Regions from separate parts of the Bacillus sp. F9_6S_D1_P_5 genome, predicted to be linked through region 2. Evidence: predicted binding sites of a transcription regulator. Region 2 holds the regulator's gene; the other holds the start of a gene.
The links. The regulator NrdR, encoded in region 2, represses ribonucleotide reductase genes. The targets are predictions, from matches to a motif close to AACACNATATATNGTGTT.
Positions count from the first base shown of each region.

Region 1: ACUXEY_RS00510 (anaerobic ribonucleoside triphosphate reductase) is a predicted target of NrdR. The motif match lies at 2,378-2,395, and genes of this name have one in related genera.

Region 1 covers NZ_JBTREW010000001.1:87,044-91,479, forward strand. The annotation lists gene ACUXEY_RS00490 (glycosyl hydrolase family 18 protein) at 1-661, opposite strand, end outside; gene ACUXEY_RS00495 (acyl-CoA thioesterase) at 771-1,190, shown strand; gene ACUXEY_RS00500 (HesB/YadR/YfhF family protein) at 1,217-1,507, opposite strand; gene plsY (glycerol-3-phosphate 1-O-acyltransferase PlsY) at 1,616-2,212, opposite strand; gene ACUXEY_RS00510 (anaerobic ribonucleoside triphosphate reductase) at 2,438-4,294, shown strand; gene nrdG (anaerobic ribonucleoside-triphosphate reductase activating protein) at 4,291-4,436, shown strand, end outside.
Region 2 covers NZ_JBTREW010000004.1:144,522-148,957, forward strand. The annotation lists gene ACUXEY_RS07175 (replication initiation and membrane attachment family protein) at 1-1,176, opposite strand, end outside; gene nrdR (transcriptional regulator NrdR) at 1,325-1,786, opposite strand; gene speD (adenosylmethionine decarboxylase) at 2,071-2,454, opposite strand; gene ACUXEY_RS07190 (glyceraldehyde-3-phosphate dehydrogenase) at 2,842-3,870, opposite strand; gene coaE (dephospho-CoA kinase) at 3,980-4,436, opposite strand, start outside.

The sequences.
Region 1 (4,436 bases), on a different contig from region 2:
CACTCTCGAAATCAAAATGAATGTCTCGCATACCGTATTTCTCAGCTGTTTGCAAAATGTTTGTAATAAATTTGTTTTGAATTGTTGCGTCCCGTAAAATAACTGATGTCAGATCGGCACTGAAATTTCCATTTTCGATGTTCGTAATAACGAGCATAGGAATGGTGTTGCCTTGCGTTGCAATATTAGCGATTTTAGCTGTTTCCGTTGGTTCTTTTAACGTACCATCTCTTTTTGCCTCGAAACTGAAGTAAGCTAAATATGTTAAAAATGGATTAATGGCACGTGTAGCATTAACTAAACTTTCTTTAATAGGTATAGTTGAAGGTTGTAAATAAGCGATGGATTCTACTGCTCGTTTCGTCCCTTTCGGTATATATAATTGCTGTCCAACGTGGAGAATGGATTTTAAAGATAAGTTATTCACTTTAGCTAAACTAGCGAGAGGAACGTTATATGTTTGAGAGATTCGATACAGACTATCACCAGGCTGTACATAATAATTATTCCCTTTCGTATTCACAATAAGTGCCTGACCAACAACGAGTGTTTCAGCTGGATTTAGTCCATTGTCTTTTACTATTTCGTCAGGTGTGGATCCGTATTTTGATGCCAAGCTATATACGCTATCCCCGCTACGAACAGTTACAATTTGAATCATGTGTTTGCTCCTTTCGGTAAAAGATTCACTGTTTTTATTTTATTTTTGATTCCGCTGTATTATGATTAAATGTATGCAAGGTAGCAGAAGTGAAAGAAGGCGAATACATATGTTTGTAGCAGAACATGAAGTTGAAATCCGTTATGCGGAAACAGATCAAATGGGTGTTGTTTACCATTCAAATTATTTAGTGTGGCTTGAACTAGGCCGTACGAAACTTATACAAGATTTAGGGTTTTCATATGTTGAAATGGAGAAAGAGGGCATTATTTCTCCTGTGTTAGACTTGCAAATTTCATATCGTAAAGCGATGCGTTACGGTGAAAAGGCAATTGTGAAAACGTGGGTGGACACTGTGAGCCCGCTTCGTGTTGTATATGGATATGAAATTTATAATGGCGATGGAGACCTTTGTATTACTGCGAGTACGACGAATATTTGTGCGAAAAAAGAAGGATTCAGGCCCGTATCATTTAAAAAGTTCTATCCTGAGTGGTATGCGAAATATGAGGAAATTAAGAAAAAATAAAAAAGCGTGGCATCTGCCACGCTTTTTTATTTTTCATAATTAAATTGAGGGAAATCATCACCGTCGTTAAATGTAACAGATAAATTATGTCCATCGAAGAACCACTCATCATCGCCTTCAATAAAGAAGTTAATACCTTCTTCTTGAGTTTGAACAGCAGGATGTGCAGGATCATCTTTACGAATACCTAAAGAAAGTCCCTTTTGCACCGTACTGCAACCGCCGTATTGTACGAAAAGGCGTAGTGTTTCACCCGATTGTAAGTTTAATTCGTTTTTATACCATTGTGCTGCTTCTTTTGTTACGGAAAGATTCATGTATAGTTCCTCCAAATTATGTTGCTTTTTCTTTAGTATAAAAAATAACGCAAAAAGACGCTATTAATATGCTTCACGTTTTCTTTTTGCGTTATGTGGGTTACGATCTTATTTTTGCTTTTTTGAAAAGTTTGCTTTCGGTTCAGTTTTATTTATAATTCGTCCGATATTTGCACGGTGTTTATAAATAACCATACCTGCTAATAAACACATCGCAATAATGAAGATTTTATCCCCGCTAACAATTGATGCAATAACAGCAACGACGGCTGTTACCATAGAAGAAAGTGATACGTATCTTGTTGTAAATAAAAGGCTGAAAAAGACAACAGCTAATATTGCAAAAACAACTGGTGAGTAGCATAATAGCACGCCAGCAGAAGTTGCAACTGCTTTACCACCACGGAATTTCGCGAAAATCGGATACACATGTCCAAGAACAGCTGCTAATCCGAACCATAGTGGGTGAACATCTAATCCGAAAATAATCGGTAGACTTGTTGCTAATGTACCTTTTAAAATGTCAGCAATTGTAACGATAAAACCTGCTTTTTTCCCTAGTGTGCGGAATGTATTTGTTCCGCCTAGATTACCGCTTCCGTGCTCACGAATGTCAATTCCATAACCAATCTTTCCAACGACTAGTGCAAATGGAATCGAGCCAAGTAAGTAGGCAACGATAAATAAAAGATATGTAGTAACCATAAGTTCAGTCTCCTTTATTCAAATGTGTTGATAAAGGGTAAAAAGAGTTTTTCCCGTATATTGTACCATACATTTGTAAAGAGCACATTTCTTTTTTGTAAATGAAAAATTCATTATTTCGTGAAAAAAATTTCACAGGAATGTTACATTTCTCACAGAAACAATCAGACTATATGTAGTAACATTTTAATCAAAAGACAACAACATATTGGTGGAGGGTTATGAATGTTACAAAAAAATACACGTGGAGAAGAATTAATGAGAGTGTTTGAGACGATTGTCCACGGCAATGAACAGGATTTAATGCAAGAAAATGCAAATGTAGATGGCCGCTCTCCGATGGGAGTAATGGGAACGTTCGCATCTGAGAGTGCGAAATATTACGCTGTTGAAAATTTATTGTCAGATCAAGTGAAAAAAGCGATAAATCAAAATATATTATATCCACATGACTTAGACTTTTATGCGACGGGAACGACGACTTGTTCGCAAATTCCGTTAGCGCAAATGCTTGCGAACGGTTTTCATACCGGACATGGGCATATGAGACAACCGCAAGACATTAAAAGTGCATTGGCTCTTTCATCTATTATTTTTCAAGCGAATCAAAATATGCAGCACGGTGGTCAATCGTTTGCACTCTTTGATATTGATTTAGCTCCGTATGTGAGAAAAACAGTAGCGAGACATAAGGAACGATTGCAGTCATATCCGCTTACGAAAGAACAAATAGAAGAATTTGCATGGAAAGAAACAGAAAATGATACGTATCAGGCGTGTGAAGCTTTCATTCATAATTCAAATAGTATGCACAGTAGGGGCGGGGGGCAAGTACCGTTTATTTCTATTAATTATGGAACAGACACATCAAAAGAGGGACGGTTATTAGTTAGACAGCTTTTAAAAGCGACACAAGCTGGTCTTGGTAAAGGGGAAACACCAATTTTTCCGATTCAAATTTTTAAAATGAAAAAAGGTGTGAACTTTGAAGAATGCGATCCGAACTACGATTTATTTGAATTAGCGTTAGAGACAACGGCTGAACGATTATTCCCTAACTTTTCATTTTTAGATGCGCCATTTAATGCTGTGCATTATGATGGACGACCGGAAAGTGAAGTATGTTACATGGGATGTCGTACTCGTGTTATGTCTAACATACATGGAGAAGAAACGGCGATTGGAAGAGGGAATTTATCATTTACGTCTATTAATTTAGTGAAATTAGCGTTAATTAGTGGTTCAAAAGAAGCGTTTTTTGAAGCGTTAAATTATTACTTAGACTTAGGAATCCAGCAATTATTAGAGAGATTTGAGTATCAATGTACGAAACGAGCAAGAGATTTTCGATTTTTATACTCACAAGGTGTATGGCGCGGTGGCGAAAAGTTACAGCCTGAAGATTCTGTAGCATCCATTTTAAAGCAAGGGACGTTAAGTATTGGTTTTATCGGTCTTGCGGAGTGTTTAGTAGCTTTAACAGGAAAGCATCATGGAGAAGATGAAGAATCATGGAGACTCGGGTATGAAATTATTTCCTTTATGAGGGATAGAATGGACAAAGCGACAGAAGAACATGAACTGAATTTCTCGGTAATTGCAACTCCTGCAGAAGGGTTATCAGGGAAGTTTGTGAAAAAAGATAGGGAAGAATTTGGCGTGATTAGCGGTATAACGAACCATAATTATTATACGAATTCATTCCATATCCCAGTTTATTATAACATGCAAGCGATAAATAAAATTCGTTTAGAAGGACCTTTCCACGCTCTATGTAACGGGGGACATATTACGTATATTGAACTAGACGGAGCAGCAATGCATAACAAACAGGCGTTAAAACAAATTGTGCAAGCGATGGCAGAACATGGCGTTGGATACGGTTCTATTAATCATCCTGTTGACCGTTGTAAGTGCTGTAGTTATCACGGAGTTATTGGAAATGAATGTCCGAGCTGCGGAAATGAAGATGAGGCTAATATAGAAAGAATTCGCCGTATAACAGGTTATCTTGTAGGAGATATGTCGAAGTGGAATAGTGCGAAACGTAGTGAAGAGATGGATCGGGTGAAACATAAATGAAAGTGATGAACATTATTCATGATAGTGTAGTAGATGGAGAAGGGTTGCGGACAGTCGTGTTTTTTGCGGGCTGTCCGCATCGTTGTTTCGGTTGCCATAATCCGAAATCATGGAATATTTGTAATGGAACTGAAATGGCAGT
Region 2 (4,436 bases):
TAATGCCATTGCTTCAGCTACTGTACCGACCTTTTTACGTGCCCAATGCCCCGCAATCTTCTCCACATACGTTTTCGCAAGTTTCATATCTGAGCGTAGCATAACGTAATAAATAAGTACATTCACAACACCTGGCGTTAATTTTTGATTGATCATTACATCTTCAACGATTTGCAAGTCAGCTTTCGTTGCCTCTGCACCGCCAGAGATTTCTTTCAATAGTTGCTTTGGTGAGATTTCCTCTAACTGTTTGATTAACATCTCTTCTTGCGTAGAAGGCTCTTTCTCTTTCATCATACGTGCAGCGTGAGGCTGTACTCTTTCACTTAATACAGGTAACGCTTGACCGTTTTCAAACTGATACCAATCACGCGCTCCTTTTCTAAGCCTTTCGATATCAATTGTCTGCATCTCTGTCACCGCACCAAGAACGATATTTTGCATTGATAACACATCTACATCATACACGTAAGCAAGTGTAATGACACATTCTCGCACTTGATCTGTAATCGCCTTTTTAGGAACAAGAGCGGACAAACCATCTACAAATAAGGAGAAATCAAAGAAATCATTCCAAACTTTCGGAGCGTCTCCCTTTTCATTACTTGGCATTGCTGTCGTTTTTGGAATACGAAGGTCTTCCTGAGCATGCTCAAGCTGTCCTGGATTAAATGAACCAAACACATCATTAAAAGAACGCGTCACATTTTCATAAGATACAAAATCAAATTCTTCTTCTAAGAAATATTGCTTTACTTGATTATATTTTGTCCGACTCAATCGATTGTATAAAAAGATACTTAACACAATATCATCAAAAAACTGCTTCGGAGATAAAGGTGGTTGCAGCTCATATATAAACATTCGAATATCTTTTTCTTTCTTAATATATACTTTCAAAAGCCCAATTGCCTCTAACTTTACTCGTTCCTCATATACTTCGGGAAGTTGCATTTGCATGGTCACCATAAGGGAATGATGCGTATTCTCTTTTCCAAACACACGGTCTTGCTCTAACTCTCCCCATAGCGTCATGTACAAGCTAAAAGCTCTACTACCTATTAACGGCTGATACAACATCGTTAACACTTTTCGGTCGTAATTATGCAATAACCCTTTCGCACTTACTTTATAACGATCAATCGGCAATAGCTCCATCCATGACTGTTTTTCCATTCTTGCTTTTCCTTTCTCTCATCCGATCTATCCTCTACTTCATTCAATCTTCATTATATAATTTCTTAGCGAAAAAGAGCTATTAGCTTTCGCTTCTAGCTCTCTTATCTCATTACTTACGGTATGTAAAGAGAATACAATACAGATTCTACTCTCTTTCTTTTTGCAGTATATCTTTTAATTCTTCAATAAATACATTTAAATCTTTAAATTGGCGATATACAGAAGCAAAACGCACGTAGGCAACATCGTCGATATCACGCAGTTCTTCCATAACAATTTCACCAATCATATCACTTTTCACTTCCGATATACCTAAATTACGAAGTTCACGTTCCACACTTTGAGTTACTTCTTCTAATTGTCTTAAAGATACTGGTCTTTTTTCACATGCTTTAATTAAACCACGTAAAATCTTTTCTTTATTAAACTCTTCTCGTGTACCTTCTTTTTTTACAACGATAAGAGGTGACTCTTCTACTCTTTCAAATGTCGTAAAGCGGCTTAAACAGCTTTCACACTCTCTCCTTCTTCGAATAGAGCGCCCCTCGTCTACCGGACGCGAATCTAACACTCTTGTACCATTATGAGAACAGGATGGACAACGCAATATATTCACTCCTTTACACTATACTCTTTATTTTTCTCTACTTACTTCATCTGACAATATATATACATTATTATATAACTCATTCTAACTCTCTTACCACTTTAAGTTGAAGCGCATTATTTTATCATCTCGTTTTCGAAAATAAGATGGTAGATGGAATGCTACCTTATTCGTAAGAGCTCCATTTATTCAACTAACGAGTACGTTATATTTTCCCTTTTTTATAAACTAAAAAAGAGGTGCATTATACACCTCTTTACATTTTAAATCAATTATGTTCTTTTTTAAAGAGCTTTTGTTTCTCTCTGCTTAATTTCGAAGCTACCAGTGCCTCGAGGAAGCTCGATGCTCTCACGCGTTTTCGCGTTTAAACCTTCTGCAATATATTCTGCAGCAACATTTGGATCAATACGATCCCCACAAGTATAAACATCAATACTTGCGTAACCGTGCTCCGGAAAGCTATGAATTGTTAAATGTGATTCCGAGATAATTACTACTCCACTTACACCTTGTGGTGCAAATTTATGGAAAGCTACCTCACGCACTTCAGCACCAGCTCTTAGTGCTGCATCCACAAATAATTGTTCAATATACGGCATGTCATTAAGCTTGTCGAAATCGCAATCCCAAAGTTCAGCGATCACGTGACGACCCATCGTATCCATAGTATCCATTCTACAGTTCCCCCTTGTAAATTTATTCTAACTGTTCGAATTGAAAACTAATTTGCAATTTGGCTTGCTCCACTACCACGGGGGAAAGTTAGTCCAGAGAGGTCCTAACCCTTTAAGTAGTGACTACGTACCTCAGCTCTTAAGTTTACGAGTGTTAGTATACTTTGTTTATTTTCATTTTGCAACAACAGTTTTTTCGATTTTCTGTCATATTTTCCTCTTTACTTTTCCCTAAAAAAAATAAATGATTCACAAATACAGTAATTCCAACGTTTCGTGGTATGTCCACTTTCAAAAATATACTTATATAATTTTTTCCTTTTCAGAAAAAATTAAAAAAAAGAGGGCAAATATTCACTTGCCCTCTCCCTTATTCACTTAAATATGTTGCACATTTTTTTGTTTCGCTAATTCGTCAACAACTAACGTTACAAGATCCACAACACGACGAGAGTAGCCCCACTCGTTATCATACCAAGCAAGTACTTTCACTTTACGATCACCCATTACCATTGTAGATAAACCATCAATAATAGCTGAATGTGTATTTGTATTAAAGTCAATAGATACTAAAGGCTCTTCGCTGAATTCTACAATACCTTTTAATGCACCGTTTGCAACAGTTTTGAATGCTTCATTAATAGCTTCAACTGTCACATCACGTTTTACATCTACTACTAAGTCAACAAGAGACACGTTTGGTGTTGGTACACGAAGTGCCATACCATGAAGTTTTCCGTTTAAGTGCGGAAGAACTTTTGCAAGCGCTTTCGCGGCACCTGTCGTTGTCGGAATGATTGATTGTCCGCAAGCACGCGCTCTTCTTAAATCTTTATGTGGGTTATCAATATTTTTTTGGTCATTTGTATAAGCGTGAACAGTTGTCATTAAACCGTTTTCAATTCCAAACTGCTCATCTAACACCTTAACAACAGGCGCTAAACAGTTTGTTGTGCAAGATGCATTTGAAATAACAGTATGTTTTGTAATATCTAATTGATCTTCGTTCACACCAACTACAATTGTTACATCTTCATTTTTACCAGGCGCTGTTAAAATAACTTTTTTCGCTCCAGCTTCAACGTGAAGAATTGCTTTTTCTTTTGAATTAAATTTACCAGTTGCTTCAATTACAACTTCAACACCTAAATCTGTCCAAGGCAATTCCTTTGGATCGCGGTTGTTTAAAAGGCGAATCATTTTCCCATCAACTAATAAATGATCTTCAAATGCTTCTACTGTTCCGTCAAACTTGCCGTGAACTGTATCATATTTAATTAAATGTGCTAACGTTTCAGATGGATAGCTTGCATTGATTGCTACAATTTCGAATGCGCTTTCTTTTATTGCCTGACGAAATACCATTCTCCCAATACGTCCAAATCCATTAATTGCCACACGAGTCATAATATGTTATCCCCCTTGAATGCGTTATACTATTTATCTCCAATCCCAATAATAGTATAACACAAAAAGGGGATATGTCACTAAGCATTTTCATTAATTTCACAATTTTTTAGTCAATAATGTTCCAATTCTTTAAAATCACCTGCAATTGTGTTTTCGTTTCCATAATTGTGTCATCATTATTTATCACTTCATCTGCATGTTTCACTTTTTCCTCTAACGGCATTTGAGATTGAATACGAGCTGTTGCTTCTTCTTCCGAAAAATTATTTCGTTTCATTAAACGTTCTAATTGCGTCTGTGGTTTAACTGCTACAACTAAAACGCGGTCAACAAGACTTATTAATTTACTTTCAAATAAGAGAGGAATATCTAACACAACCGCTTGCGCACCTTCTTTTATGTACATTTCCTTTTGCCTATTCATTTCCTCACGCACTGCAGGATGAACAATTTTATTTAACTGCAATCGTTTTTCTTCATTATAGAAAACAACACTTCCTAATTTTGGACGATCCAGCTCTCCATCTCCCTGTAATACTTCCGCTCCAAACACTTCTACTATT